DNA from 4 places in the Sedimentibacter sp. zth1 genome. Region 1 is predicted to be linked to each of the others. Evidence: a T-box and tRNA genes for the amino acid it is inferred to sense, from the RefSeq annotation. Region 1 holds a T-box; the other regions hold tRNA genes.
What was found. A T-box is a leader RNA that pairs with one kind of tRNA and senses whether it is charged. The one in region 1 lies ahead of tyrS (tyrosine--tRNA ligase), so its partner is inferred to be a tRNA-Tyr.
Positions count from the first base shown of each region.

Region 2: it encodes a tRNA-Tyr, which carries the amino acid that the T-box ahead of tyrS (tyrosine--tRNA ligase) is inferred to sense. The anticodon was not compared.
Region 3: it encodes a tRNA-Tyr, which carries the amino acid that the T-box ahead of tyrS (tyrosine--tRNA ligase) is inferred to sense. The anticodon was not compared.
Region 4: it encodes a tRNA-Tyr, which carries the amino acid that the T-box ahead of tyrS (tyrosine--tRNA ligase) is inferred to sense. The anticodon was not compared.

Region 1 is NZ_CP071445.1:2,719,577-2,727,455, reverse strand. It holds gene nrdJ (ribonucleoside-triphosphate reductase, adenosylcobalamin-dependent) at 1-522, opposite strand, end outside; gene JYG23_RS13010 (uracil-DNA glycosylase) at 750-1,460, opposite strand; gene tyrS (tyrosine--tRNA ligase) at 1,616-2,848, opposite strand; T-box leader at 2,899-3,100, opposite strand; gene JYG23_RS15180 (CAP domain-containing protein) at 3,445-4,392, shown strand; gene JYG23_RS12995 (M28 family metallopeptidase) at 4,517-5,782, opposite strand; gene JYG23_RS12990 (sugar phosphate isomerase/epimerase) at 5,985-6,764, shown strand; gene JYG23_RS12985 (DegV family protein) at 6,773-7,612, opposite strand; gene JYG23_RS12980 (MarR family winged helix-turn-helix transcriptional regulator) at 7,688-7,879, opposite strand, start outside.
Region 2 is NZ_CP071445.1:1,169,242-1,177,120, reverse strand. It holds rRNA gene JYG23_RS05955 (23S ribosomal RNA) at 1-1,023, shown strand, start outside; rRNA gene rrf (5S ribosomal RNA) at 1,332-1,448, shown strand; tRNA gene JYG23_RS05945 (tRNA-Asn) at 1,480-1,554, shown strand; tRNA gene JYG23_RS05940 (tRNA-Leu) at 1,562-1,650, shown strand; tRNA gene JYG23_RS05935 (tRNA-Met) at 1,667-1,742, shown strand; tRNA gene JYG23_RS05930 (tRNA-Met) at 1,777-1,853, shown strand; tRNA gene JYG23_RS05925 (tRNA-Glu) at 1,862-1,936, shown strand; tRNA gene JYG23_RS05920 (tRNA-Val) at 1,955-2,030, shown strand; tRNA gene JYG23_RS05915 (tRNA-Asp) at 2,050-2,126, shown strand; tRNA gene JYG23_RS05910 (tRNA-Thr) at 2,150-2,225, shown strand; tRNA gene JYG23_RS05905 (tRNA-Tyr) at 2,318-2,402, shown strand; tRNA gene JYG23_RS05900 (tRNA-Gly) at 2,417-2,491, shown strand; tRNA gene JYG23_RS05895 (tRNA-Gly) at 2,524-2,597, shown strand; tRNA gene JYG23_RS05890 (tRNA-His) at 2,608-2,684, shown strand; tRNA gene JYG23_RS05885 (tRNA-Cys) at 2,703-2,776, shown strand; tRNA gene JYG23_RS05880 (tRNA-Arg) at 2,785-2,861, shown strand; gene JYG23_RS05875 (methylated-DNA--[protein]-cysteine S-methyltransferase) at 3,045-3,500, shown strand; gene JYG23_RS05870 (hypothetical protein) at 4,047-5,237, shown strand; gene JYG23_RS05865 (hypothetical protein) at 5,238-6,329, shown strand; gene JYG23_RS05860 (ATP-dependent Clp protease ATP-binding subunit) at 6,391-7,879, opposite strand, start outside.
Region 3 is NZ_CP071445.1:1,157,605-1,165,483, reverse strand. It holds rRNA gene JYG23_RS05850 (16S ribosomal RNA) at 1-296, shown strand, start outside; rRNA gene JYG23_RS05845 (23S ribosomal RNA) at 961-3,890, shown strand; rRNA gene rrf (5S ribosomal RNA) at 4,108-4,224, shown strand; tRNA gene JYG23_RS05835 (tRNA-Asn) at 4,256-4,330, shown strand; tRNA gene JYG23_RS05830 (tRNA-Leu) at 4,338-4,426, shown strand; tRNA gene JYG23_RS05825 (tRNA-Met) at 4,443-4,518, shown strand; tRNA gene JYG23_RS05820 (tRNA-Met) at 4,553-4,629, shown strand; tRNA gene JYG23_RS05815 (tRNA-Glu) at 4,638-4,712, shown strand; tRNA gene JYG23_RS05810 (tRNA-Val) at 4,731-4,806, shown strand; tRNA gene JYG23_RS05805 (tRNA-Asp) at 4,826-4,902, shown strand; tRNA gene JYG23_RS05800 (tRNA-Tyr) at 4,924-5,008, shown strand; tRNA gene JYG23_RS05795 (tRNA-Gly) at 5,023-5,097, shown strand; tRNA gene JYG23_RS05790 (tRNA-Gly) at 5,130-5,203, shown strand; tRNA gene JYG23_RS05785 (tRNA-His) at 5,214-5,290, shown strand; tRNA gene JYG23_RS05780 (tRNA-Cys) at 5,308-5,381, shown strand; gene JYG23_RS05775 (transposase family protein) at 5,508-5,780, opposite strand; gene JYG23_RS05770 (hypothetical protein) at 5,947-6,207, opposite strand; gene JYG23_RS05765 (glycerophosphodiester phosphodiesterase) at 6,398-7,879, shown strand, end outside.
Region 4 is NZ_CP071445.1:1,365,690-1,373,568, reverse strand. It holds rRNA gene JYG23_RS06970 (23S ribosomal RNA) at 1-1,359, shown strand, start outside; rRNA gene rrf (5S ribosomal RNA) at 1,577-1,693, shown strand; tRNA gene JYG23_RS06960 (tRNA-Asn) at 1,700-1,774, shown strand; tRNA gene JYG23_RS06955 (tRNA-Leu) at 1,782-1,870, shown strand; tRNA gene JYG23_RS06950 (tRNA-Met) at 1,887-1,962, shown strand; tRNA gene JYG23_RS06945 (tRNA-Glu) at 1,971-2,045, shown strand; tRNA gene JYG23_RS06940 (tRNA-Val) at 2,064-2,139, shown strand; tRNA gene JYG23_RS06935 (tRNA-Asp) at 2,159-2,235, shown strand; tRNA gene JYG23_RS06930 (tRNA-Thr) at 2,259-2,334, shown strand; tRNA gene JYG23_RS06925 (tRNA-Tyr) at 2,427-2,511, shown strand; tRNA gene JYG23_RS06920 (tRNA-Gly) at 2,526-2,600, shown strand; tRNA gene JYG23_RS06915 (tRNA-Gly) at 2,633-2,706, shown strand; tRNA gene JYG23_RS06910 (tRNA-Arg) at 2,721-2,797, shown strand; tRNA gene JYG23_RS06905 (tRNA-Gln) at 2,803-2,877, shown strand; tRNA gene JYG23_RS06900 (tRNA-Lys) at 2,898-2,973, shown strand; tRNA gene JYG23_RS06895 (tRNA-Ser) at 2,975-3,063, shown strand; tRNA gene JYG23_RS06890 (tRNA-Ser) at 3,089-3,178, shown strand; tRNA gene JYG23_RS06885 (tRNA-Ile) at 3,209-3,285, shown strand; tRNA gene JYG23_RS06880 (tRNA-Trp) at 3,296-3,371, shown strand; tRNA gene JYG23_RS06875 (tRNA-Pro) at 3,416-3,492, shown strand; tRNA gene JYG23_RS06870 (tRNA-Ile) at 3,505-3,581, shown strand; tRNA gene JYG23_RS06865 (tRNA-Ile) at 3,609-3,685, shown strand; tRNA gene JYG23_RS06860 (tRNA-Phe) at 3,691-3,766, shown strand; gene JYG23_RS06855 (ribonuclease H-like domain-containing protein) at 3,990-4,952, opposite strand; gene JYG23_RS06850 (DNA internalization-related competence protein ComEC/Rec2) at 5,041-7,410, shown strand; gene holA (DNA polymerase III subunit delta) at 7,400-7,879, shown strand, end outside.

The DNA.
Region 1 (7,879 bases):
AAATATATTGTCATACAATATTTCTGCTTCTTCCTTGGTTGTTGGTACTAAGCTACAGTTATATTCAACTGCTCTTCTTACTGTTTCCCACCAATACTCTCTTCTTCTTTCTTCATTTAACCATCTCGAATATGTTCGATAATATACAAAGTTACCCAACTGGTTCATTGGAGATTCTTTATGTTTGTATTTGCTCAAAAATTCTTCACTTAAAAGCTTTGTATCTTTTCTTTTCCTAGAATCTCTTGATTTATCTCTTTCATATCTATACAGTATGTATCTTTTTGCTACATCTTTTCTGCTACTATCCATAAGCTTATCTTCTACCATATCTTGTATAAGTTCAACAGGAACAGGATATTTTTTTAACTCTAATTCTTTTTCTATAGATTCTGATATCTCTTTAACGATACTTAAATCTACACCCTTTTTTGTTTCCTTCATTGCTTTATTAATGGCATTTTCAATTTTGTTAATATCAAAATCAGCTGAACTACCAGTTCTCTTTAGTATTTTTATCATTACCCACCTCAACCCTTTATAAAAGCTTGTTTTTTTATTATACTATATATTGTATCATCGTTTGGCTTTTTAGTCAAATATACACTACATATAGGGATAGCATTGATATTTCAATGTTATTTTTTTTAGTTCTTCGATAATATTAACTTAAAATAGTCAATTTTACACGTTTTTTTCATTGTAAACTTTTTCTACATAAAATATTAAATATATTTAATATTTTTATATTATCCTAGCCAATTTATAGTTTGCATTGTTTTTTTAAAACAGCTTGATTTTAGAAAATCGTCATCGTACTTTGATGAACACATCATTGGATGCCTGCTGATATATTTTGTACCACTAATAATATACTGAGATTTTTCTTCTGCTTGCTTGCCCCATAAAAACCAATTAATACTTGGATTTTTGCTTGATATATACCTTAGTAGCTCTTGACTAAAACTCTGCCATATTTTTATATGACTACCGGGTTTGCCTGCCTCTACGCTAAAATAAGTATTAAGTAGCATAACGCCTTGATTTTCCCAACATTTAAACAGTACATTAGGTTGCCTAATATTGAATTTGTTATCCCTTATTTGCTTTTGAATATTGGAAAATTTAAATATATCTTCATAATTTTCTATATTATTATAATTTTTATGTATTAATCTAACGATATTTTTGAGAGATACTTGTCTGAATTTTTGATTCCAATCATTTAAATCTCCAACCTCAAAGGCTCTACCAGTTGCTCTGCCTTTTTCAGGATAAGGATCTTGCCCTAATATTACTACTTTTATTTCATCTAAATTTAGATTTAAAAATCTAAGTACATTCTCTTTTTCAGGATTTATATTATCCCCTATTTCTTTTTCTATTTGATTTATCTCATTTATTCTTTCTTCTGTTAAAAACTCATTCCATGAAGAATGATAGCTATTTAATAATTTCATAGTTACCCCGTGTTTAATTATAATATCTAAAAAGCATAACATAATATATAAAAAAGTTCAATAAAACAAAATGCATATATAAGAACTATAAAACAAAATAGAAGCCTCAATGCTATATCATAAATTAGCATTGAAGCTTGATTTATTTTACTATTTTATTTTACAATAACTCTATGGAAAACTTTTTTACCTTTTTTAATCATAATACTATTTTCTTTAAAGTCTGCAAAAGTGATTACTTTAGTTATGTCTTCTACTACTACATCATCTACTCTTACACCTTTTTGTGTTATAAGTCTTCTTCCTTCGCTTTTTGATTTAATTAGGTTTAATTTTATTAGTAGGTCAATCACATTAATTCCTTCACCTATTTCTGATTTAGTAATTTCTGTTGTAGGAACATGTTCCATATCAACTCCACCAGCGAATAATGCTCTTGCTGCTGCTTGTGCTTTTGTAGCTTCTTCTTCTCCATGAACAATTTTAGTTATTTCGTAAGCCAAAACCTCTTTAGCACGGTTGATTTCAGAACCCTCTAATGCGCCTAAACTTCTAACTTCATCCATTGGTAAGAATGTTAATAATCCTAAACATTCTTCTACTTTTACATCCTCTATGTTTCTCCAGTATTGATAGAATTCGTATGGTGAAGTCTTTTCAGGATCTAACCACAAAGCACCACGCATAGTTTTACCCATTTTAACTCCTTCACTTGTAGTTAACAATTTAAATGTTAACCCAAATGCTGGCTTTTGTTCTTTTCTTCTTATAAGTTCAACACCACCTATGATGTTTGACCATTGGTCATTTCCACCTAGTTCCATAGTACAGTCATATAATTTATTTAATTTCCAGAAATCATATGATTGCATCAACATGTAGTTGAATTCAAAGAATGTTAGTCCTTTTTCCATCCTTTGTTTGTAACATTCAGCTGTAAGCATTCTGTTTACAGAAAAATGAACTCCTACATTTCTTAAAAAATCTACATAATTTAAATTTAATAACCAGTCTGCGTTGTTTGCGATTATTGCATTATCATTGTCAAAACTAATAAATCTAGATAATTGTTCTTGAAATCTTTTCGCATTATAATCTATTTTTTCTCTAGTCATAATATTTCTCATGTCTGATTTTCCTGATGGATCACCTATCATTGTAGTTCCTCCACCAAGTAAAGCTATAGGTCTATGCCCTGCTCTTTGCATATGCATCATAGCCATAATTGTTAAAAAGTGTCCTGCTGTCAAGCTATCTGCTGTAGCGTCAAACCCTATATAAAATGTCACTCTCTCTTTGCCTAGAGCTTCACGAATCTCATCTTCATGAGTGCATTGCTCAATAAATCCTCTTTCTTTTAATACGTCAAAAACATTTTGCTTTTCCATAAATACCTCCTATTATTAATTTACAAAAATAAAAAAACGGCTATCTCATCCTAAAGGACGAAATAACCGTGGTACCACCTTATTTTACACTCTATCAAGTGCCTCAGACTGAATAACGTTCAGTTACCCGCTATAGTTTCCTATAGATACTCCAGAATCGTATTTCATATTATTATACTATAAGCCTCGCACCAACCGACTTACTCTCTGAAAAGCATTAACAATATTACTTATTTCCTTCAAAGTATACTTTGTCTTCATTAATTAATTATTATGTATTATATTATTACACAATTTTTTAAATGTCAAGAAAACATTTTACTTTTTTTATTTATTTTTATATGTATAAGTTGTTATTTATTGTATATTTTAAGCTTTTTCTATTACATATATTATAATTATAAGTAAAATGTTCAATTTATTTTTGTAAATATTTATAAATATTACTGTATAAACAATAATATGAACATATTTAACATTTGTTCATATTATTGAGGGTTTATCTTTTATGGTATCCCCTGTATACTTTATTTATCGGGGGAAACGCAAATCAAGTTCCCTAAAATACAAAATTTCATAAGAAGGAGCGTGATTATATGAAGAATAAAGTGATAACTTTATCTTTACTAATTACAGCAATGTCAATTTTTCCAGCTTTCGGAAATACTAATGACAACTGCAATAGCAATGTATTGAATAACTTTAATTCAAACTGCTACATTCTGACGAAAGGAGTAGAAAGTAATAAAAACTGTGAAAATTTTTCTCAATCTAATTGTAATATAGACATTTTTAGTTTTATAAATAAATATATGACTGACAAATCTTGCAACAACAAATATATATCTATTTTAAACTCTTTAAAATCTAGATTTGGTCAAAAAAATGACAAGCCTAGCGTAACTACTCCAAACAATAATAAACCTAACATAACTGTTCCAAACAATAATAAACCTAACGTAACTGTTCCAAATAATAATAAACCTAGTGTAACTGTTCCGGAAAAAGACAAGCCTAGCATAACTATTCCGGAAAAAAACAAGCCTAGCATAACTGTTCCGGAAAAAGACAAGCCTAGCATAACTGTTCCGGAAAAAGACAAGCCTAGCATAACTGTTCCGGAAAAAGACAAGCCTAGCACTGAAAATACAAATACATCTGTTTCAAGCTTTGAAAAAAAAGTTGTTGAGCTTGTAAATGTTGAGAGAACAAAAAACGGTTTAACACCATTAAAACTTGATACTTCAATTTCAAATGTAGCAAGAATAAAATCAAAAGATATGGCTACTAACAATTATTTTAGTCATACATCGCCAACTTACGGTAGTGCTGGTAATATGCTAACAAAATACAATATTTCATACACAGCATGGGGCGAAAACATTGCAGCAGGACAAAGAACTCCCGAAGAGGTAGTAAATGCATGGATGAACTCTTCTGGACATAGAGCAAATATATTATCATCTACATTTACAAAAATAGGTGTTGGATACGCTACTAACTCTAGCGGAAAGGCATACTGGACACAAATGTTTACTAGATAAATTGTTAATAATTTATTCACATACAAAATATAATTGCTATAAAAAAATCCACAAATTATAAATATTTGTGGATTTTTTATTGTGTAAATAGGCCGTGCAAATAATTTTGTGTATTTAAATATTTCTATTTTTCTTTTTTAGGTTCTTTCATAAGGTATTTATCTACTGCTTTAACCATGTTGGTTGGTATTTCTCTTGGCACTGGAAATAAACATGCATTAACTGTTCTTTCACTAAATACTTTTATAAAATCTGTTAGATTTTTAAGATTATTCATTGACAATGTATTTAATACATCATTCCTGTTGTGTAATCCAGCTCCGCCTTTTGCAGCAAAACGTGCAAAACTTATAGCTGGAACTTTTTTATCTGCATATGGAGTTGAATCACTAGAATATACATCTTGTACAACTTTCATAGGAAAACCTATTTCTTTTGATAAATACTCTACCATGTTGCATAAGCTGTTATCTGCTGTAACAAATGCTCTATTTTGACCAAGAATTGGTCCAGCCATATCAACATTTACTGTCATAACTACATTTTTTAATTCATCTTCATGTATACTTGTATAGTATTTACTTCCTAGCAAGCCTCTTTCCTCAGAACCAAACCATATAAATTTTAAATTTCTTTTAGGTTGATTTTCTTTGAAATATCTAAGCAACTCCATTATTATAACAGAACCAGCACCATTATCATATACTCCTCTGCTAAATGGTACACTATCATAATGCGCTACAAAATGTATTTCTTCATCTTTATATGTACTTCCTTCTATCGATGCTATAACATTATGTGAATCACATTCTCCTTCTTCCTGAATGAGTGTCATCTTAACTTTTGCAGGAGATTGTTTAAGCATATCTAATGCATCATTTGCCCTAATTGTTACTCCCGGAATTTTACCATGCTTTAAATGTTTTGCTCTAAGCATTCTTGTTTCTAAATCTGTTTTATCTTCATCATCAAAAACACTACCGCTAAATGATATAAATCCTTTAACTCCAGCTTTAACAAGATTTTCATATGCTTTTACAGTAACTCTTTCATTTACTAGTACTATTTTATCTTTAGCATTGATTAGATTAACTTTGCTTGCATCCTCTACATATTCAAATTCACATTCCAAGCCATCTTCTATTGTACTCCCACTCATACCATAACCTGTTACTGTGTATTCCTTGTAAAATGGTTCTAACACTTCTAATTTTACTTTTGATATATTATAATATTCAACCTTAAAAGGTTCTAATTTAGCTTCTACCCCTATAGATTTTACTTCTTCCACTAATATATCTGCTGCCATTTTTTCTTCTTTACTACCACTTGTTCTAACAAATCCAATCTTTTTTAATAACTTGAATTCCCTTTCAGCACAAATATTCATATACTTTCCTCCATAGTTAATTTAGTATAATTAATAGTATCATGGTTTATAAGTAATTACAAATTATGTAATTTTACTTAACTCTTTAAGGTATCAAAAAATTTATATTCAATAATATTTTTTCTGTATCTAACAAGATATATTGCATACAAAATTTATTACTGTTATAATAAATTATTACATTTTGAAACGAGGCGCTAATATGTATAAAACAGGTATTTTTAATTGGTTCGGATATATTCTTCCTATTCAAGAGCGTTTAGAACTGATTAAAGAAGCTAATTTTGATTCTGTTATGTTATGGTGGGAAGATGAGACAATTCCTTATTTTGTAGATAAAATGAATTTTATTAGTCTCGCAAATAGTATTGGACTTGCAGTTGATAACGTTCATTTACCGTTTGAGGATACTAATTTATTATGGTCAGATAAAAAGAACGAAAGGAATAAAAAACTTACTACCGTTCTAACATGGTTATGTGATTGCAAAAAGTCAAACGTTCAAAAAGTGGTTATGCATACTAATGATTTAGAAAATATAAGCTTAAATTATAAAATGGGATTTGAATCTTTTAATGAGATTGTAAAGCTTGCTGAAGATATTGATTTAAATGTTGCAATAGAGAATACTAAACATTTTGAATATTCAAAATTTATACTTGACGAATTCAAATCACCAAAGCTTGGATTTTGCTATGATTCATCTCATGATTTTGTCAATGGACAAAGCAAAGGATTAATATTAAATCAATACAAAAATAGATTAATGTGTGTTCATTTATCTGACAATGATGGATTGAAAGATAGACATTGGTTACCGACAAAGGGTAGTATTGATTTTAAAAATATTATTAATATAATAAAAGAAACTTCCGTAGAAAGTTTCTCTATGGAAGTTTATCCTTATCTAAATGAAAAAAGTTTGTCACCAATAGAATTTTTAAATAAAGCAAATAATATCATAAAAAAAATCATTAGTTAATTTAGAACCTAATCTTCAAAATAAGCAATTGCCAAACAATTTGGACCTGTATGTGTTCCAATTACACTACCTATATCTCCTGTTATTATTTTAGCAGGTTTATATTTGTTTTTTACCATTTCTGTTAATTCTTTGCATGTTTCATAATCAGTAGAATGATATATTGTAATAGTTTTATTTTCAATATTTGCATTTTCATCTATCCACTCATTTATCCACGCCTTAACTTTATTTTTACCTCTTACCTTTGCTATAGCTTTAATTACGCCGTCTTTAACCTTTATAATTGGTTTTATATTTAATATAGTACCAATCGTTGCAGTTCCTTTCGACATACGTCCACCTTTTTCTAAATATTTAAGTGTACCAACTCCTGCTACAATAATCACTTTATTTTTAATTTCTTCTATTCTATTTACTATTTCTTTACAAGTGTGTTTTTGTTGCAACATTTTATGTGCTTCTTCAACCAATAAACAAGTTCCTAAGCTTGCAGTTCCTGAATCAATAATATGTATTTTATCAGATCCAATCATATTTTTAGCTATTTTTGCAGACTCACAGGTACCGCTAAATTTACTACTTAAAAATATTCCTATTATTTCATCATGTGATTCCAAAATATTTTCAAACACTTTAATAAACGCACCGGGAGAAACTTGTGATGTTGTTGGAAGTTTATCGCACGCTTGTAGTTTTTCAAAGAAATCAGCATTGCTTATTTCTATTTTATCTAAAAAGCTCTCGTTTTCAAAATTTACTGTTAATGGAACTACCTCAATATCATATTTCTTGATAATTTCATTTGATATATCCGATGTTGAATCCACTACTATTTTAATTGACATAGAAATCTCCTTTACTTTTATAATTAAATTATTTGATTATCAAAGTATATATTTAAAAAAATATTATCGACTTTCCTACATATATTTTTTATTAAAATGTCTTTCAATATTTCTTAATACATCAACTAATAAAAGCTGTTCCTCATCATTTAATCCTTCTATTACAGTATAAACCATATCTACATGAAAGCTATCATGTAATCGAAATGCTTCATCACCTTTTTCAGTTAGTTTAATTTTAACTACTCTTCTATCCGTTTCAGATCT
Region 2 (7,879 bases), 1.6 Mb from region 1:
AGCAGTGAACTTAAGCCCCAGTAAACGGCGGCCGTAACTATAACGGTCCTAAGGTAGCGAAATTCCTTGTCGGGTAAGTTCCGACCCGCACGAAAGGTGTAACGATTTGAGCACTGTCTCAACAATAGATCCGGTGAAATTGTAGTACTCGTGAAGATGCGAGTTACCCGCGGCAGGACGGAAAGACCCCATGGAGCTTTACTGCAGGCTGACATTGGAATTCGGTATTAATTGTACAGGATAGGTGGGAGACTAAGAAACATGTACGCCAGTATGTGTGGAGTCGCTGTTGGGATACCACTCTATTGATACTGAATTTCTAACATGATACTGTGATCCAGTATATGGACACTGTCAGTTGGGCAGTTTGACTGGGGCGGTCGCCTCCGAAAGAGTAACGGAGGCGCTCAAAGGTTTCCTCAGCACGGTCGGAAATCGTGCGAAGAGTGTAAAGGCAGAAGGAAGCTTGACTGCAAGACGTACATGTCGAGCAGGAACGAAAGTTGGACTTAGTGATCCGGTGGCGCCGAATGGAAGGGCCATCGCTTAACGGATAAAAGCTACCCTGGGGATAACAGGCTTATCTCCCCCAAGAGTCCACATCGACGGGGAGGTTTGGCACCTCGATGTCGGCTCGTCTCATCCTGGGGCTGAAGCAGGTCCCAAGGGTTGGGCTGTTCGCCCATTAAAGAGGCACGCGAGCTGGGTTCAGAACGTCGTGAGACAGTTCGGTCCCTATCCGTCGTGGGCGTAGGAAATTTGAAGGGAGCTGTCCTTAGTACGAGAGGACCGGGATGGACAGACCTATGGTGAATCAGTTGTTCCGCCAGGAGCACGGCTGAGTAGCTAAGTCTGGAATTGATAAGCGCTGAAGGCATCTAAGCGCGAAACAAACCTTAAGATAAGATTTCCCATTACGTAAGTAAGTAAGACCCCTGAAAGACTAACAGGTAGATAGGTCACAGGTGTAAGTGCAGCAATGTATTCAGCTGAGTGATACTAATAGGTCGAGGTCTTGACCAATAATGATCCTAACCCCATTTGATTCTCAAATGGATGGTAGGTCAGATCCAGCGAAATCCAAATCTATACGAACGTAAGTGAGTAAATAGATTTGTGATGTAGTCGGACAAATCTCGAAAATATTTTCCTATGCGATTTTGAAAGTTCAAACTTTCAATTTAATGATAACTTAATATACAATATAACGAAGTAATTTTTTATCAAATCAAGGAATACGAATGAATGAGGAAGGCATGTACAATAGGTACGTAACTGACGAAAGAATGAGTAATGACGTAGAGTTGATGAAAAAGAACGAGTTATACTAATCTGGTGATAATAGCAAAGAGGACACACCCGTTCCCATCCCGAACACGGAAGTTAAGCTCTTTAGCGCTGATGATACTTGGTGGGTGACTGCCTGGGAAAGTAAGACATCGCCAGATTAATATCTAAATATTTAATTAGAATAGATATTCCGAGGTAGCTCAATGGTGGAGCAACCGGCTGTTAACCGGTAGGTCGTGGGTTCGAGCCCCACCCTCGGAGCCATGAATGTGCCGGAGTGGCGGAATTGGCAGACGCACAGGACTTAAAATCCTGCGTTCCCTAAAGAACGTACCAGTTCAAGTCTGGTCTTCGGTACCATTTTAAATTAAATTGTCGCGGGGTGGAGCAGCTGGAAGCTCGTCGGGCTCATAACCCGAAGGTCATAGGTTCGAATCCTGTCCCCGCTACCAAAAATATAGAAGTAATACTGACAATTACGAGAATGGCGGCGTAGCTCAGTTGGCTAGAGCATGCGGTTCATACCCGCAGTGTCAGCGGTTCAAATCCGTTCGCCGCTACCAAAATAAAAGGCCCTATGGTCAAGCGGTTAAGACACTTCCCTTTCACGGAAGTAACCCGAGTTCGAGTCTCGGTAGGGTCACCATTACAAAATAAAAAACATGGAAGCATAGCTCAGTTGGGAGAGCATCTGCCTTACAAGCAGGGGGTCATAGGTTCGAGCCCTATTGTTTCCACCATTTTTACAAAATTGAATGTGGCTTGGTAGTTCAGTTGGTTAGAATGCCAGCCTGTCACGCTGGAGGTCGTGGGTTCGAACCCCATCCAAGTCGCCATTTTCAATAAAAACAAGATACATGCTGGTGTAGCTCAATTGGTAGAGCAACTGACTTGTAATCAGTAGGTTGAGGGTTCAAGTCCTTTCACCAGCTCCATTTTCGCAGAAATTACGGAGTAATTTCAATACACAATGCGAAAGACGCAACGGCGTAAGCCATGTTGCGGAAAATAATTTTACTGAAAATATGGGAGGGTTCCCGAGTGGCTAAAGGGGACGGACTGTAAATCCGTTGGCAACGCCTTCACTGGTTCGAATCCAGTCCTTCCCACCAATTAAGTTTAAAATGCGGAAGTGGCTCAGTGGTAGAGCATCGCCTTGCCAAGGCGAGGGTCGCGAGTTCGAATCTCGTCTTCCGCTCCAAAAGTAACAAAAAATGTTAAAACGCATATAATGCGGGTGTAGCTCAGTGGTAGAGCCCCAGCCTTCCAAGCTGGTTGCGAGGGTCCGATTCCCTTCACCCGCTCCAAAAAATTATGGTAGATATGGCGCAGTCGGCTAGCGCGCCAGATTGTGGCTCTGGAGGTCGTGGGTTCGATTCCCACTATTTACCCCATTTTTTTTATATTATTAAGGCGCTATAGCCAAGTGGTAAGGTACGGGTCTGCAACACCCTCATCCCCAGTTCAAATCTGGGTGGCGCCTCCAATTTATATGCACCCTTAGCTCAGTTGGATAGAGTGTTCGGCTACGAACCGAAAGGTCATGGGTTCGAATCCCTTAGGGTGCACCAATTACACAAAATATATTGTAAATTGATTTAAATGTACTTAGCAATAAGTGCTTTTTTATTTCTCAATTGTTTTATATATAATGCTTATAATAATACAAAAAAAAATATCTTCATATTAAATAGCAATTAATACATGATATAATAATATTATATTAGTATAAAAGATTGAGAGGCGGTAATTTAATGGATGAGAAATATACTTACTTTAATTCGCCAGTTGGGTTAATTAAAATAGTTTATTTTAAAGATTACATAACATCAATAACTATTGTAGATAATTATGAAAATTTAGTAATTGAAGATTCAAAATTATCCGATGAAGTAGTTAAGCAATTAACGGAATATTTTAATGGACAAAGAAAAGTATTTAATGTTCCATTGATGTTAAATGGCACAGAATTTCAAAAAAAAGTATGGAGAGAATTATTAAATATACCTTATGGAGAAACGAGAAGTTATAAAGATATAGCTATTGCTATAGGAAATTCAAAATCATACAGAGCTGTAGGAATGGCAAATAACAAAAATCCAATATCAATAATAGTACCATGACACAGAGTTATAGGTTCCGATGGTTCATTGGTTGGTTATGCAAGTGGTTTAAATATTAAAAAATATCTACTGGAAATAGAAAAATAAAGTATTAGCACATTAAGTCCTCTTGATATGAAGTTAAGGTGGGCTTTTTTATTTTCAATATTTTATTAATTATAGTACAAAAAAATATGTATAACCTGGTAATTTGACTAATTAGTATGTAATATTTAATAATATACGATAAAATAATAAATATACTTTAGTAAACATTATATATTTTAATAAAATTTTAAAATATACAAAATCTAAATATATCTAAATATAATATGATATATGTAAAAATCAGAATATAAATAAGTAAAATGCCAAAATTAATTAATTAAATATAAAATATTATATATTAAGATAAAAAATTAACAAATAAATAATTTTGAATATTTTATTTATTTTAATGGATTTTTTTTAAAAATATGTTATAATAAAATATACTTATATTGGGAAATAACAATTAAATAAGTAATTTTGCAACAAAAACTCATTCAATAAATTGATAATTAAATTAATAACAAATTATGTTTAATTTCATATAGAGAATTGCTATGTGAGTAATTATAAACATCAAAAATATTTAAACAAAAGGAGCATTTTATGGCATTTGAATTACCAAAGTTCACACCACCGGATTTTACTTCTGAAAAATTCTTAAGTGCAAATGAAATAAGAGTAGCCGAAGTAAAAAAGGATGGAGTATCCCCAAAGGGTTTTTATCTAACTAGTCATATACCTACTTATTATCATTACAATAATAGGTGGATATTACCTAAACATAATTCACAGAATTGTGTAGCTGTTTTACAAAAAGAGGATATTATTATAAAAGAGTTAAATGATTTAGTTTTAGGAGACAAGGTTGTTTTAGGGAAAGAATCAGATGGAACAAATGGAGTCATAGTTTATAGAGAGGGATTTGATGAAGCTGTTATTAGTCATGCAGGCAAATCTGTTGAAACATCATTTACTAACGACTATGATTATTTATTCGACCTTATGCGTTATGAAAAAGAAAATGGAGGATACATAGTATGGGTTTTAGGACCTTCAGTTGTATTTGATTTTGATACAAGAATAGGTTTATCTCAACTTGCAGAAAATGGTTATGTACAAGCTTTGCTAGCAGGTAATGCTATGGCTACACATGATCTTGAAGGTGGATATTTAGATACTGCATTAGGACAAAATATTTACACACAAGTTTCACAACCAATGGGACATTATAATCACTTGGATTTATTAAATGAGGTTAGAAGAGCAGGATCAATAGATAAATTTATAGCTGATGGTAATGTTAAAAATGGATTTATTAAGACGCTTAATAAATTAGATATACCATTTGTATTAGCTGGTTCTATAAGAGATGATGGACCATTACCAGAAGTATATCATAATGTTTCAAAAGGCTTAAATGCAGTTAAAGAGCAAACTGATAAAGCAACACTTGTTATTTGTTTAGCTACAATGCTTCATTCTGTTTCTACAGCAGAATTAGCATCAAGCTATAGAATAAAAGAAGATGGAGCAATAGTTCCAGTATTTATGTATACTGTTGATGTAACTGAAAACGTTGTTAATAAAGTTGCGGCAGCTAGAGAAAACATTGCAGTAAGGACTTTAGTTACAAATGTACAGGATTTTGTAGTAAATGTTCAAAAGGCATTGTTAACACCAGTTGAAGATTTACAGGTTGAAAGCGTTGAAGTTAATGTAAATGAATACTGTGAAAGAACTAATGTAAAAAAAGATGAAAAAGAAAAAGAACTTAAAATAAAGGAGGAAAAATAAATGGCATTAAATATTCCTAAATATACACCACCTGACTTTAACCAAGAAATTTTCATAAATGCACCAAATGCCACTTTGGTGGAGGTAGTTAAGGATGGAGTTTCTCCAGCTAATTATCATGCATTGTCTGTTTTTCCTGAATATTTTAAAATTAATAATAAATGGGTTTTGGCTACTGAAAGTAGAATGGATACAGTTTGTGTGGCATATGATGAAATGGGAAAAGAATCTGTAAATATAGTAGAATTTAGAAATTTAAAAGTTGGCGATAAAGTAGTTATTGGTAGAACAGAAGATGGAAGTCAAGGAATTTATATGTATACTCAAGGATTTGTTAATAAATCACATGATTCTGATACATTTGCTTTTAGAAGCGGTAGATCAAGAGAAACTGCATTTAGCATTGACTATGACCAACTTTATGAAATTCTTAAACATGAAAAAGCTAAGAATGGTTATGTTACATGGGTTTTAGGTACAGCTATAAGTCTTGATGAAGATACAAGAAATGCTATGGAAAGACTTATTAGAGAAGGATATGTAAATGCTATACTTTGTGGTACAAGCCTTGCAGCTTTTGATTTAGAATGTGGAACATTTGGTACTACATGGGGACAAAAGGTATTTAGAAGAGAACAGAATACATATGAAAATTATTATGAAACAATAAATATGGTTAGAGAAGCGGGCTCAATAGAATCATTCGTTAAATCAGGACAGGTAAAGGATGGTATAATGAAAGCTTGTGTTGAATGCAATGTTCCATTTGTACTTGCAAGCACTGTAAGAGATAGATTTACTTTGCCAGGAACATATGATAACGTATATGAAGCACAGAATGCTATGCGTAAGCATGCACGTAAAACATCAACAATAATCATGGTATCAACAATTTTATTTACCATTGCCACTGGTAATATGACACCGTCTTATAATGAATTCGATGGTGTAATAAGACCAGTTTACATGTATACAGTTGATATTCAGGAATTTGCTGTAAATAAATTAGCTGACAGAGGAACACTAACAGCTACATCAGTTGTAACAAATACACAAGATTTTGTAAAAAATATAGGAAGAGCACTAGCATAAATTTATATTAAGGCTGTTGTAAATAATTTAATTTTACAACAGCTTATTTTTATTAAAAGAATTAGTTATTTATTTTAAATACTAACTTATTGTCCTTATATAAAATTAACAGAGAGTCAAATTTATTTATTTTATCTTGTAGTATCATTCTGCCTATTTCAGTAGTAATTTCTTTTTCTATAAATCTTTTTATAGGTCTTGCTCCATATTGAACAGAAAATGAATTTTCAATAATGTATTTAATACATGTATTGTCCAATGCTATGTTAATTTTTTGATTGCTTAGGTCTTTATTTATTTGTAGCAATTCTATATTTATAATTTTTTCTAAATCACATTTATTTAGTGGTTTAAATAGAACAATATCATCAAGTCTATTTAAAAATTCAGGCTTAAATTTTTCTTTTAATATTTGCATTACTTTTTCTCTTATACTTTGTTCAATATTTTCATAATAATTTAAATTAAATTTTTCTACAATACTACCTGATCCAATATTAGATGTCATGATTATTAAAGTATTTTTAAAATCAATAGTTCTACCTTTACTGTCGGTAAGTCTACCTTCATCCAATACTTGAAGAAGCAAATTGAAAACTTCAGAATTTGCCTTTTCAATTTCATCAAATAAAACAACACTGTATGGTTGCTTTCTGACTGCTTCAGTAAGTTGACCACCATCATCGTGACCAATATATCCTGGAGGTGCACCTATAAGCTTAGATACAGAGTGTTTTTCCATGTATTCACTCATATCTAATCTTATTAAACTTGCTTTATTCTCAAATAATGTTTTAGCAAGTGTTTTAACAAGTTGTGTTTTACCAACTCCTGTAGGACCTAAAAACATAAATGTTCCAATTGGTTTTTGTAATTTTTTAACACCAGATTTAGCTCTAATGATTGCATTACATACAGCACAAACTGCATCTTCTTGTCCGACAATTTGCTCATGCAGAATAGAATTTAAGTTCAATACTTTTTGTTTTTCTGTTTCAGTCAATTTACTAATTGGAATGCCTGTCCATTTTGAAACTACTTCAGCAATATCATCTTCGGTAACTTCTTCTTTTATTTTGTATGTATATGGTTTTTTATTTAATTTTAATTCTTCATTTTCTAATTTCTTTAGTTTGAAAAAATTAAGTTCTGAAATTTTCTCAAAATCATTTTTTCTAGTTGCTTCATCTACTTGAATTTTAACCTCATTTATTTGTTGCTTAATTTGTTTTATTCTATCAACTATTTTTTTATCAATTGCCCATTTCTTGAATTCGATTTCATATAGGTTTTTTAGAGTATTTATATTATTATCTAATTCCTTACATTTCCGAGTGTAGAAACTATCATTTTCTTGTGATAATGAAATTTTTTCGATTTCTAAATGTAAAATTTTTCTTTGCATTTCATCAATTTCAATTGGAAGTGAATCTACATTTGTTCTCACCATTGAGGAAGCTTCATCCATTAAATCAATTGCTTTATCAGGTAGAAATCTATCAGAGATATATCTATCAGATAATATAGCACAGGCTATTATAGATTTATCG
Region 3 (7,879 bases), 1.6 Mb from region 1:
AACAAAGGGAAGCGAAAGCGTGAGCTGGAGCCAAACCTAATAAACCGATCCCAGTTCGGATTGTAGGCTGCAACTCGCCTACATGAAGTCGGAGTTGCTAGTAATCGCGAATCAGAACGTCGCGGTGAATGCGTTCCCGGGTCTTGTACACACCGCCCGTCACACCATGGAAGTTGATAATACCCAAAGTCGCTGAGCTAACCATTTGGAGGCAGGCGCCTAAGGTAGGATTAATGACTAGGGTGAAGTCGTAACAAGGTAGCCGTATCGGAAGGTGCGGCTGGATCACCTCCTTTCTAAGGAGACAGAAAACAAAATGTAAAGTAATACATTTTGTTTCAATGTCGCTTTTCTGGTTTGAACGCCGGAAAGGCATGTTCGAAACAAGGAACTTATGCTGTTTCATTGATACTCAAGTGAGAATTTGAGTATTAAGATAAATATTTGCGAAGTGAATTTTAATTTAGACAAGGCGCATGACGAGGAACGAACGCACGTACAAAAGTACGTAAGTGAGTGATGAGAAATTGCAACACAGTATAAAATGAAATTAACGAGCAAATTGGACTTTGAAAATTGTATAGGAAAAAACAAACGAAGTAATTTTTTGATTTAGACAAGGCGAGAGGAGTCGAGGAGCAAAGCATATGAATAATATGTGAGCACCAGAAACGACGATCAACGAAGTATAAATTAAAAAGAACAAGTTTGAAACGAGAGAAAACATCAAAAAAAACAATAAAACTAAGTAAAAAATATAAGCGGAAGCAAATATTAATTACAAGAGTAACCAAAAAATAGTTGTGTGAAGACGCACAATTAAACTGATGATTAACAATAAACGAAGTGATTTTTTATTTAGGCACGAAACGAGGAGCTAAGAAGCGGAGCATACGAATAGTATGTGAGCATTCGAAGTGACGAGAGACACAGCATAAATGAAAAAGAACGAGTTTAAGAGGTCAAGATATAAAGAGCGTAGGGCGAATGCCTTGGCACTAAGAGCCGATGAAGGACGTGGTAAGCTGCGAAAAGCTACGGGAAACTGCAAACAAGTATTGATCCGTAGATATCCGAATGAGGAAACTCACATATGGAGAACCGTATGTAACGTATGATGAATAAATAGTCATACGTGGGGAACGAGGGGAACTGAAACATCTAAGTACCCTTAGGAAGAGAAAGTAAAAAACGATACCGAAAGTAGCGGCGAGCGAAATCGGTAGAGCCCAAACCATGTTTCGGCATGGGGTTGCGGACATATCAACAAAGTATCCGAGACGATAGTCAAAGACTTCTGGAAAGAAGCTCCAAAGAGTGTGATAGACACGTAGACGAAAAAGTCAAAGAGCAAGATATGATCCAGAGTACCACAGGACACGAGAAATCCGGTGGGAAGCAGGGAGGACCATCTCCCAAGGCTAAATACTACTTAGTGACCGATAGAGAAATAGTACCGTGAGGGAAAGGTGAAAAGAACCCCGGGAGGGGAGTGAAAAAGAACCTGAAACCCTATGCTTATAAGCAGTGGGAGCACTACGAGTGTGACCGCGTACTTTTTGTAGAACGGGCCAGCGAGTTACGATATGCAGCAAGGTTAATAACTGAGAGGTTAGGAGCCGAAGCGAAAGCGAGTCTTAATAGGGCGAAAGTTGCATGTCGTAGACCCGAAACCAGGTGACCTATCCATGAGCAGGTTGAAGCTAGAGTAAAATCTGGTGGAGGACCGAACCCGTTAGCGTTTAAAAGCTATGGGATGACTTGTGGATAGCGGTGAAATTCCAATCGAACCTGGAGATAGCTGGTTCTCCTCGAAATAGCTTTAGGGCTAGCCTTAACGTAAGATTAATGGGGGTAGAGCACTGAATAGTCAAGGGACGTTATACGTTACCGAAACTTATCAAACTCCGAATACCATAAAATTAGCGTTGGGAGTCAGACTATGTGAGATAAGTTTCATAGTCAAAAGGGAAAGAGCCCAGATCACCAGCTAAGGTCCCAAAGATAGATTAAGTGGAAAAGGATGTAGGACTACACAGACAACCAGGAAGTTGGCTTAGAAGCAGCCACACTTTCAAAGAGTGCGTAATAGCTCACTGGTCGAGTGGACCTGCGCCGAAGATTACCGGGGCTAAAATCTATCACCGAAGCTGTGGGATTGTATTAATACAATCGGTAGAGGAGCATTCTGTACGAGTCGAAGCGCCATCGAAAGAGGCTGTGGATTGTACAGAAGAGAGAATGCTGGCATGAGTAGCGAAAGGTGAGTGAGAATCTCACCCATCGAAAGACTAAGGATTCCTGAGGAAGGCTCGTCCACTCAGGGTAAGTCGGGACCTAAGCCGAGGCCAAAAGGCGTAGGCGATGGATAACTGGTGGAAATTCCAGTACCACCGAAGATCGTTAAAAGAGAAGTGGGGACACAGAAAGATAAGTTAGCGTACTGATGGAATAGTACGTCTAAGTAAGTAGGGAGAAGAGATAGGCAAATCCGTTTCTTCAATAATCCTGAGATACGAATGGGAGCGAAAACAAGTAGTGAAGTAACTGAGTCTACGCTGTCAAGAAAATCCACTATCGAGATCAAGGTGCCCGTACCGTAAACCGACACAGGTAGTCAAGGAGAGAATCCAAAGATGAGCGGAAGAACTATTGTTAAGGAACTAGGCAAAATAACCCCGTAACTTCGGGAGAAGGGGTGCCCATGGAAGTGAAAGTCGAACGACCGGAGCTTTAGTGGGCCACAGAAAACAGGCTCAAGCGACTGTTTACCAAAAACACAGGTCTCTGCTAAATCGAAAGATGAAGTATAGGGGCTGACACCTGCCCGGTGCTGGAAGGTTAAGGGGAGCTGTAAGCGTAAGTGAAGCAGTGAACTTAAGCCCCAGTAAACGGCGGCCGTAACTATAACGGTCCTAAGGTAGCGAAATTCCTTGTCGGGTAAGTTCCGACCCGCACGAAAGGTGTAACGATTTGAGCACTGTCTCAACAATAGATCCGGTGAAATTGTAGTACTCGTGAAGATGCGAGTTACCCGCGGCAGGACGGAAAGACCCCATGGAGCTTTACTGCAGGCTGACATTGGAATTCGGTATTAATTGTACAGGATAGGTGGGAGACTAAGAAACATGTACGCCAGTATGTGTGGAGTCGCTGTTGGGATACCACTCTATTGATACTGAATTTCTAACATGATACTGTGATCCAGTATATGGACACTGTCAGTTGGGCAGTTTGACTGGGGCGGTCGCCTCCGAAAGAGTAACGGAGGCGCTCAAAGGTTTCCTCAGCACGGTCGGAAATCGTGCGAAGAGTGTAAAGGCAGAAGGAAGCTTGACTGCAAGACGTACATGTCGAGCAGGAACGAAAGTTGGACTTAGTGATCCGGTGGCGCCGAATGGAAGGGCCATCGCTTAACGGATAAAAGCTACCCTGGGGATAACAGGCTTATCTCCCCCAAGAGTCCACATCGACGGGGAGGTTTGGCACCTCGATGTCGGCTCGTCTCATCCTGGGGCTGAAGCAGGTCCCAAGGGTTGGGCTGTTCGCCCATTAAAGAGGCACGCGAGCTGGGTTCAGAACGTCGTGAGACAGTTCGGTCCCTATCCGTCGTGGGCGTAGGAAATTTGAAGGGAGCTGTCCTTAGTACGAGAGGACCGGGATGGACAGACCTATGGTGAATCAGTTGTTCCGCCAGGAGCACGGCTGAGTAGCTAAGTCTGGAATTGATAAGCGCTGAAGGCATCTAAGCGCGAAACAAACCTTAAGATAAGATTTCCCATTACGTAAGTAAGTAAGACCCCTGAAAGACTAACAGGTAGATAGGTCACAGGTGTAAGTGCAGCAATGTATTCAGCTGAGTGATACTAATAGGTCGAGGTCTTGACCAATAATGATCCTAACCCCATTTGATTCTCAAATGGATGGTAGGTCAGATCCAGCGAAATCCAAATCTATACGAACGTAAGTGAGTAAATAGATTTGTGATACAGTCGGACAAATCTCGAAAAGTTTTTCCTATACAATTTTGAAAGTTCAAACTTTCAATTTAATGATAACTTAATATACAATATAACGAAGTAATTTTTAGATTACGTGTTATACTAATCTGGTGATAATAGCAAAGAGGACACACCCGTTCCCATCCCGAACACGGAAGTTAAGCTCTTTAGCGCTGATGATACTTGGTGGGTGACTGCCTGGGAAAGTAAGACATCGCCAGATTGATATCTAAATATTTAATTAGAATAGATATTCCGAGGTAGCTCAATGGTGGAGCAACCGGCTGTTAACCGGTAGGTCGTGGGTTCGAGCCCCACCCTCGGAGCCATGAATGTGCCGGAGTGGCGGAATTGGCAGACGCACAGGACTTAAAATCCTGCGTTCCCTAAAGAACGTACCAGTTCAAGTCTGGTCTTCGGTACCATTTTAAATTAAATTGTCGCGGGGTGGAGCAGCTGGAAGCTCGTCGGGCTCATAACCCGAAGGTCATAGGTTCGAATCCTGTCCCCGCTACCAAAAATATAGAAGTAATACTGACAATTACGAGAATGGCGGCGTAGCTCAGTTGGCTAGAGCATGCGGTTCATACCCGCAGTGTCAGCGGTTCAAATCCGTTCGCCGCTACCAAAATAAAAGGCCCTATGGTCAAGCGGTTAAGACACTTCCCTTTCACGGAAGTAACCCGAGTTCGAGTCTCGGTAGGGTCACCATTACAAAATAAAAAACATGGAAGCATAGCTCAGTTGGGAGAGCATCTGCCTTACAAGCAGGGGGTCATAGGTTCGAGCCCTATTGTTTCCACCATTTTTATAAAATTGAATGTGGCTTGGTAGTTCAGTTGGTTAGAATGCCAGCCTGTCACGCTGGAGGTCGTGGGTTCGAACCCCATCCAAGTCGCCATTTTCAATAAAAACATAATATGGGAGGGTTCCCGAGTGGCTAAAGGGGACGGACTGTAAATCCGTTGGCAACGCCTTCACTGGTTCGAATCCAGTCCTTCCCACCAATTAAGTTTAAAATGCGGAAGTGGCTCAGTGGTAGAGCATCGCCTTGCCAAGGCGAGGGTCGCGAGTTCGAATCTCGTCTTCCGCTCCAAAAGTAACAGAAAATATTAAAACGCATATAATGCGGGTGTAGCTCAGTGGTAGAGCCCCAGCCTTCCAAGCTGGTTGCGAGGGTCCGATTCCCTTCACCCGCTCCAAAAAATTATGGTAGATATAGCGCAGTCGGCTAGCGCGCCAGATTGTGACTCTGGAGGTCGTGGGTTCGATTCCCACTATTTACCCCATTTTTTTATATTATTAAGGCGCTATAGCCAAGTGGTAAGGTACGGGTCTGCAACACCCTCATCCCCAGTTCAAATCTGGGTGGCGCCTCCAATTTATAATTTAATATCGCTAATGTAAGCAGTGAAATATTTCCTGCTTTTTTTTATGGCTTTTTGTCAATAGCTGGTGAGGTAAAATGTTAATTACTTTGTTTTTTTGACCATCAACAAGAATACATTAGTATTTACCAGCTACGGTATTACCCTTAAATTCATCAATAGATAAAACAGAAGCAAGTTTAGGCACTCCATAATTAACATAGTTAAATAAGCTCATAACAGAAGATATAGAAACATTGGTATCCATAGCAATTTCTTTCATAGATTTAGTTTTCTTAAGTTCTGTACATATGTAAAAAGCTAATCTATTAGTTATTCTATGATATTTAGGTAAAAAGTCATAAGATTCATATTTTAAATTTAATAAATTATTGGTAGAATTAGATAGCACTTATATCAAAATCCCTTTCTGTTTGGTCTAATCAACTAACATTATAGCAGTTTTGAATCATAAGTGCCTTTTTTTGTATATAAAAAATGCTGGGATAATGAAAATATTTTTCATGCACCCCACATTTATTATAGAACCAAAAGTAATTATAATTTAGTCATTAATATCATTTATGTATTGTTTTTGTATATATTTTTCCTATATTTGATTTTAAATATTCTATTTGTTCATTGTTAAGTATTTTATTGAAGTTTTGTTTCGCATTTGAACTATGCAATTGATTTGAATCTATATTTAAGTCTATCTCTTGTTTATCTTTTTTGCTGTTATCATTTTTAGTAAAATTTTTCTTTTGTTTTTCCTTATTAGTATCATGATTATGATTTTCATGTATTTTATTTATTGAATCTATAGGTGATAATTTCATAATAAATCCTCCTAATTATGTTCTTATAAAATATATATCGGACAAGTTGCAAAAATAAATAACATAAAATTATATTTAAATAATGAATATTTAGTAGTAAAAAATAAATACTTTGTAATATATATTTCATTTTATAGTAAACAGATATATAATTTATAAGTGACATTAAAATAAGTGGTAGGTGATATATGTGTTAAAAAAAAGCTTAGGCTTAGAGCTAATAAAAACTAATTTTAAATCAATAGCGTTATTTGAAATAATTTATAAATTTATAGTGGTATTATTATTTGCCCCAAGCACAATTGTAATATTAAATTTTTCAATGAAATTAAATGGAATGAATTATTTATCCTATGACAATATTGAAAGTTTTATTACTAAACCTACATCGATTTTAATGCTTGCATTTTTCTTAATAGGTTTTGCTATATTTGTAATATTTGAAATAACTGCTTTAGTTGGATGTTATCATGCATCATATTATAAAATTTCTGTATCAGTAAGAGATATATTCCGTTTTGGTATAATTTCGTGTGCTAAATTATTTAAAGGAGTTAATATTTTTTTACTTCTATTAATTATATTTATTTTTCCTTTATTGATAGCTACGCAATTCGTTCAAATTGCATATTTAATTAAATTACCAAATATTCTTTTAAATTTTATTAATTCAAATAGAAATCGATTGGTTTTTTTTACCGGATTAATTATATTATTTTCAATTATACTGATGAGGTTAATATATGCATTTTATTATTTTTGTATAGAAAATTGTAATATTAAGAGCGCTTGTGATAAAAGTATGAATTTAATTAGAAATGACTATACTAAAACAGTTTTTGGACTTATATTATGGAATCTTGTTATTTCAATAGTGAATAGTTTGTTTTTGATTTTAAGTGTGTTAATTATATTTAATTTTGGAAAAGCATTAGGAGTGAATGAGGTAATAGGTGTTGTTACTTTCAACTCCTATAGATTGATTTTTATACTATTAGTAGGTGTTTCTATTTTATTTACTCTACCAATTGTTTTTGCTTACATTAGTTCTTGCTATTTTAATCAAAAAGAAGACATTGGAGAAATAATATATAATTATAAAAAGCCTAAGATAGTTTTAAGAAAGCTTAAGCTAGCTAAAAAAATATATATATTTATTGCAGTAGTTTTAATTCTAAACAACTTTTACTTGCTATTTTTCGAAGGCAATTCACTTGATTTAAAGGTAGAATTGTTTCATAAAACAAGCATAACAGCTCATAGAGGTGATTCTGCTAATGCACCTGAAAATACAATTATTGCTATAGAAAGTGCAATTAATCATTTTGCTGATTGGGTTGAAATAGATTTACAACAAACAAAAGATGGTGAAATAATTGTAATGCATGATAGTAACCTTAGAAGGACTACAGGTGTCAATAAATATATTTGGGATGTAAATTTTGATGAAGTTAAAACATTAGATGCGGGGAAATGGTTTGGCGAAGAATTTAGTGGTGAAAGGATTCCAACACTAGATGAAGTCATAAAATTAGCTAAGGGTAAAATTAAATTAAATATTGAATTAAAACCTACTGGACATGAAAAAGGTTTAGAAGATGCAGTAGTTAATATTATAAAAAATAATAATTTTGAGAGTGATTGTGTTGTAACATCTCTAAAATATGATATT
Region 4 (7,879 bases), 1.4 Mb from region 1:
ACAAGTAGTGAAGTAACTGAGTCTACGCTGTCAAGAAAATCCACTATCGAGATCAAGGTGCCCGTACCGTAAACCGACACAGGTAGTCAAGGAGAGAATCCAAAGATGAGCGGAAGAACTATTGTTAAGGAACTAGGCAAAATAACCCCGTAACTTCGGGAGAAGGGGTGCCCATGGAAGTGAAAGTCGAACGACCGGAGCTTTAGTGGGCCACAGAAAACAGGCTCAAGCGACTGTTTACCAAAAACACAGGTCTCTGCTAAATCGAAAGATGAAGTATAGGGGCTGACACCTGCCCGGTGCTGGAAGGTTAAGGGGAGCTGTAAGCGTAAGTGAAGCAGTGAACTTAAGCCCCAGTAAACGGCGGCCGTAACTATAACGGTCCTAAGGTAGCGAAATTCCTTGTCGGGTAAGTTCCGACCCGCACGAAAGGTGTAACGATTTGAGCACTGTCTCAACAATAGATCCGGTGAAATTGTAGTACTCGTGAAGATGCGAGTTACCCGCGGCAGGACGGAAAGACCCCATGGAGCTTTACTGCAGGCTGACATTGGAATTCGGTATTAATTGTACAGGATAGGTGGGAGACTAAGAAACATGTACGCCAGTATGTGTGGAGTCGCTGTTGGGATACCACTCTATTGATACTGAATTTCTAACATGATACTGTGATCCAGTATATGGACACTGTCAGTTGGGCAGTTTGACTGGGGCGGTCGCCTCCGAAAGAGTAACGGAGGCGCTCAAAGGTTTCCTCAGCACGGTCGGAAATCGTGCGAAGAGTGTAAAGGCAGAAGGAAGCTTGACTGCAAGACGTACATGTCGAGCAGGAACGAAAGTTGGACTTAGTGATCCGGTGGCGCCGAATGGAAGGGCCATCGCTTAACGGATAAAAGCTACCCTGGGGATAACAGGCTTATCTCCCCCAAGAGTCCACATCGACGGGGAGGTTTGGCACCTCGATGTCGGCTCGTCTCATCCTGGGGCTGAAGCAGGTCCCAAGGGTTGGGCTGTTCGCCCATTAAAGAGGCACGCGAGCTGGGTTCAGAACGTCGTGAGACAGTTCGGTCCCTATCCGTCGTGGGCGTAGGAAATTTGAAGGGAGCTGTCCTTAGTACGAGAGGACCGGGATGGACAGACCTATGGTGAATCAGTTGTTCCGCCAGGAGCACGGCTGAGTAGCTAAGTCTGGAATTGATAAGCGCTGAAGGCATCTAAGCGCGAAACAAACCTTAAGATAAGATTTCCCATTACGTAAGTAAGTAAGACCCCTGAAAGACTAACAGGTAGATAGGTCACAGGTGTAAGTGCAGCAATGTATTCAGCTGAGTGATACTAATAGGTCGAGGTCTTGACCAATAATGATCCTAACCCCATTTGATTCTCAAATGGATGGTAGGTCAGATCCAGCGAAATCCAAATCTATACGAACGTAAGTGAGTAAATAGATTTGTGATACAGTCGGACAAATCTCGAAAAGTTTTTCCTATACAATTTTGAAAGTTCAAACTTTCAATTTAATGATAACTTAATATACAATATAACGAAGTAATTTTTAAATTACGAGTTATACTAATCTGGTGATAATAGCAAAGAGGACACACCCGTTCCCATTCCGAACACGGAAGTTAAGCTCTTTAGCGCTGATGATACTTGGTGGGTGACTGCCTGGGAAAGTAAGACATCGCCAGATTGATATTCCGAGGTAGCTCAATGGTGGAGCAACCGGCTGTTAACCGGTAGGTCGTGGGTTCGAGCCCCACCCTCGGAGCCATGAATGTGCCGGAGTGGCGGAATTGGCAGACGCACAGGACTTAAAATCCTGCGTTCCCTAAAGAACGTACCAGTTCAAGTCTGGTCTTCGGTACCATTTTAAATTAATTTGTCGCGGGGTGGAGCAGCTGGAAGCTCGTCGGGCTCATAACCCGAAGGTCATAGGTTCGAATCCTGTCCCCGCTACCAAAATAAAAGGCCCTATGGTCAAGCGGTTAAGACACTTCCCTTTCACGGAAGTAACCCGAGTTCGAGTCTCGGTAGGGTCACCATTACAAAATAAAAAACATGGAAGCATAGCTCAGTTGGGAGAGCATCTGCCTTACAAGCAGGGGGTCATAGGTTCGAGCCCTATTGTTTCCACCATTTTTACAAAATTGAATGTGGCTTGGTAGTTCAGTTGGTTAGAATGCCAGCCTGTCACGCTGGAGGTCGTGGGTTCGAACCCCATCCAAGTCGCCATTTTCAATAAAAACAAGATACATGCTGGTGTAGCTCAATTGGTAGAGCAACTGACTTGTAATCAGTAGGTTGAGGGTTCAAGTCCTTTCACCAGCTCCATTTTCGCAGAAATTACGGAGTAATTTCAATACACAATGCGAAAGACGCAACGGCGTAAGCCATGTTGCGGAAAATAATTTTACTGAAAATATGGGAGGGTTCCCGAGTGGCTAAAGGGGACGGACTGTAAATCCGTTGGCAACGCCTTCACTGGTTCGAATCCAGTCCTTCCCACCAATTAAGTTTAAAATGCGGAAGTGGCTCAGTGGTAGAGCATCGCCTTGCCAAGGCGAGGGTCGCGAGTTCGAATCTCGTCTTCCGCTCCAAAAGTAACAAAAAATGTTAAAACGCATATAATGCGGGTGTAGCTCAGTGGTAGAGCCCCAGCCTTCCAAGCTGGTTGCGAGGGTCCGATTCCCTTCACCCGCTCCATTAAAAAAATTTATGGACCAGTAGCTCAGCTGGATAGAGCAACGGCCTTCTAAGCCGTGTGCCGGGGGTTCGACTCCCTTCTGGTTCACCATAAGTTGGGGTATAGCCAAGCGGTAAGGCACTAGACTTTGACTCTAGCATTCGTAGGTTCAAATCCTGCTACTCCAGCCATTTTTAAAAATTAATATAGTGATCCATTAGCTCAGCTGGCAGAGCACCTGACTTTTAATCAGGGTGTCCCGCGTTCGAATCGCGGATGGATCACCACGGAGAGGTACCGAAGCGGTCATAACGGGGCGGTCTTGAAAACCGTTAGGGTGTAAGCCCACGTGGGTTCGAATCCCACCCTCTCCGCCAATTTAATAGTTATAAAAATATATATGGAGAAGTACTCAAGTGGCTGAAGAGGCGCCCCTGCTAAGGGTGTAGATCCGATAAGGATGCGAGGGTTCAAATCCCTCCTTCTCCGCCATATTTATACCAAAATATTTTGTAATATTTTGGGCCTTTAGCTCAGTTGGTTAGAGCGCCCGGCTCATAACCGGTAGGTCCAAGGTTCGAATCCTTGAAGGCCCACCATTTACACCATAGGGGTGTAGTTCAGTTGGTAGAACAATGGTCTCCAAAACCATGTGTCGTGGGTTCAAGTCCTGCCACCCCTGCCAATTTTATTAAGCAAAAACAGGATAATAATTAAATAATAGTATTTCGGGGCGTAGCGCAGTTTGGTAGCGCATCTGGTTTGGGACCAGAGGGCCGCGGGTTCAAATCCTGCCGCCCCGACCAGTATTTAAATGTGGGCTTGTAGCTCAGGTGGTTAGAGCGCACGCCTGATAAGCGTGAGGTCGATGGTTCGAGTCCATCCAGGCCCACCACATTTTTCCAAAATATATTAATATTTTGGGCTTTTAGCTCAGTTGGTTAGAGCGCCCGGCTCATAACCGGTAGGTCCAAGGTTCGAATCCTTGAAGGCCCACCATGTTTGCCCAGATAGCTCAGTCGGTAGAGCAGGGGACTGAAAATCCCCGTGTCGGTGGTTCGATTCCGCCTTTGGGCACCATAGTAAAAACGTTGATTATTTTTAATCAACGTTTTTTATATACTGGGAAAGTCTACTTTTAGTATATAAAAAACGAGGATTGCAAAGGACGGGACGTCCTTGCCTTTAAGGGGAGTGCTCAGTAAAAATGCCTATTTCATAAGCATTTTTACGCCGAAGGGGGACATTGGTCCCCCTAGCGGAGTTGCGTAGTAACTTTTTTATTACAATAATATTTAATTTTTTAAATATCTTTTAATGCCTTTTCAATAATACTACATACATTTTCAAATAATAGAGTTCCATTAATTACTATTGGCACAATATTATCTTTTAAATTAGGCAATGTGTTAAAGTTCATCAATTTTATTTCATTATTATCTATAAATAATATATAATTATCGCTATCGCTTTTATATAGAGAAATCAAAATATCTAATTTTGTTATAGATGTTTGACTTTTGAAATTTAATTTATAGCAAAGTTTATTTGAGTTGTAATCCAATTTGTAATCAGTTATATTTAAAAATTTAATTTTTATTGCCTTGTTTGATATACTAATATCTTTTTTATTAACTTTCAATATACCTAATGTTTTGGAATAAAATATTTTATCATATGAATTCAAAATATTATCAAATATTATTGGAAGATAGTAAACATCTTCAAAATTATGCAAAAGTATTAAATCTCTGTGCTCATCTTTTTTATGAATTTTATATGCTTCATACAAGGTTATTACATCTTTGCCAGACAATGTGTCTTCTCTAAATATCTTAAAATATTTTTCAACAGTTTTAAGCTTATTATTTGCAATATTAATCTTATTTTTAAAATTCAGCATATCTTTATACAAATCAATACTATGTAGATTATTTAAATTAAAATCTATATTGTATTTTTCAAATTTTTTATTCAAATATGTTATATCAAATGATTTCCCGTTATATGTTATGATATATTTTTTTGTATATATTTTACTCATAAGGAAAAACAATGATTCTAATTCTTCCTGTTCATTTATAGAAAATGTTTGATAGATAATTTTTTTATTATTTTCAACTATCAAAAATGTTATAGAAACAATTTCACTCGTAACAGCAGATAATCCAGATGTTTCAATGTCTAAGTAAACACTGTCATTAAATATCTCTTCTATAAATTTATTATTTAAATTATAATCTTCAATAATTTTTTTACTAATCATTTTAATCCGTCCTATAAACAGTTTTTGTTTCCCCTAATAAGTTGCTTTATGTAGAATAATTTGGTAATATAAATACGGGGGTATAAATATGTATTATTTTGTAATTTATTTCGTTGCATATGTTTTGAGTATAATAGTATGTTTATATTTAAACTATAAAACTGCAATAATTTTAAGTCTAATATTTTTTGCACTGGGTATTGTTACGACAAAAAAATATGTAGCGTGTTTTTTAATAATTTTATTTGCGGTTTTGTCTGTTGTATGTATTAATTATAATTCAAAATCTATTTTAACACAATATCTTAATGATGATGTTAATGTAATTGTAGAAATAAAGAATGTTATTAAAGATGACAAAGAATCTGAATTTATTAGCTATAATGTTAATGTAATATGTCTAAACGGAAAAAATATACATGAAAAATCAATTCTATACATAAAAAAAGAAAATAAAATCGAAATAAATTCAATTCATAAAATTAACGTTAGCGTATCTAAAATTCAAGAATCTAAGAATTTTTTGCTTTTTAATTATAAAAAATCGCTTCGAACTAAAAAAATATTTGTAAACTTATTTGCAAATACAAAACCCAACCTTATAAAAAAGGATTATTCAAAAGTCAATACTATAGTAAATAATTTTAAAGGATTTGTCGAAAAATTGTTTTATTCAAATCTTAATGAAAAAAATGCAAATATTATATTATCAATTTTGTTAGGAGATAAGAAATACTTAGATGATGATTTATATAAAAGTATACAAAGAACTGGCCTGGCACATATATTTGCTGTCTCTGGTTTGCATATAGGTATATTATACGGCTTCTTAATAAAATTATTTTGTATGATTGGGTTTAACAAAAAGATTAGCTGGTTTTTAACATGGGGATTTTTGTGGTGCTATGGGTTTTTGATAGGATTTCCAGTGTCTGTTCTTAGAAGTTTAATAATGTTTACGTTCGTGTTTGGAGCAGAGTTATTGTATAGAAAATATAATACTATTAACTCAATTGTTATAGCAGCCTTTATATTATTAGTGGTAAACCCATTTTATTTATTTGATGTAGGTTTTCAATTGTCGTTTACCGCTGCATTTTGCTTAATTATTTTTAATAAGTATGTTAAGGATAAATTGAAATCTAAGAATACCATTATTTCTAGCATTTATTTATATATTTTTTTACAATTATTCACACTTCCTATTATGTCGTACTATTTTAATTATCTTTCATTGTTGGGCATTTTATACAATATAGCATTAGTTCCTATTTTTAGTGTACTTATTGTTATTGCATTTATTTCTGTTGGTGTAGGTTTTTTATGTGTATATACACTTGTCTTACCTTTAAAGATATATGATTATGTATTCAATGTTATTAGGTATGTAATAGATTGGGGTTCTAAAAGTAGTATTGCAGGTGTTAAAATACCCTCTATGAGGCTTTTAACTTGCTTTTTTTACTATGTTTTCTTAGCTTTAATACTATTTATAATAAATAATAAAAAATGCAGTTACAAGCGTATTTTATTTGCAACTTTTATAGTATACTACTGCATCAATTTTTTCATTATACCGCTAAGTTTAGATGGAACAAGACTTAATATAGTTGATGTTTCACAAGGCGTATTTATTATCCTAAGACACAATGATATAAATTTGATATTTGACGCGGGTAGCAATTCAGATAATATTGGCAAATATGTTTGTGCACCTTATATACTCAAAAATGGTTTTAATGATATAAAATCAATATTTATTAGCCACTGGCACATAGATCATTATAGTGGTGTTAATGAAATATTAAGTAGTTCTAAAGTTGGTAATGTATATTCTAGTTCCGAAGACGACAAGAATCTAATAAATTGCCATTGTAATCTTTTAAACAATACAGATAGTATAATTATAGATAATGAATTTAAAATTGATATATTATGGCCTAAAATCGGTTTTAAGTCTAATAATGAAAATAACATGTCCAATGTATATTTAGTAAAGTGTGGAAAAATAAAAATACTTATTACTGGGGATATCGAAAAGGAGGCTGAAAGGCAGATTCTAGATAGATTGGAAGATATAAATGTTTTAATTGTTCCTCATCATGGAAGTAAAACTTCTTCTACTACTGAATTTGTACAAGCAGTTAATCCTGATATTGCAGTATTTTCATATGGTAAAAATAATTATGGTATTCCACATCAGGAGGTTATTGATAAATATAATGATATAGGTTCAGATATTTTATCAACTTTTACTAATGGTGAAATTAATATTATGGAAATTAATGATGAAATATATTATAATACCTATAAGGGCAATCATTCTGAAAATATGAATGAAATATATAAATTATATTTTTTATTGAATTTATATATATTTGTTATATTATTAGTATATGTAATGTTTTATAAAAATTATATTTTAGATAAAAGATATGAGGGAAAATATGAGTTATAAAGAATTAATAAATAATATAAAAAAAGAAGATTTATTTTGTTTCAATATAATATATGGAAATGAAACCTTTCTAATTGATAATGCCATAAAAAGTGTAATCAATAAATTTGTTTCTAAAAATTTAAGAGAATTGAATTTTACTAAATTTGAAAAAATTGATGATAAGGAAAATGAATTTATAGAAACAGTTGCAACTTTTCCTTTTATGTCTGATAAAAAAGTAATTATTGTTGATGATAGTGATTTTTTAACTTCATCTGGTTCTATTAATAAAAGCATAGAGGAAAAGCTTATTAAATTAACAAAAGATAACATAGATACTACGATAGTATTATTTATTTTAAAAGGCAAAAAACCTGATAATAGAAAAAAATTGGTAAAAATAATCAAAGAAAATAAAGCAATATATGAAATTAAAAAATTAGATGAAGGTGAGTTAACTAACTATATAGTAGAAGGTTTTAAAAAA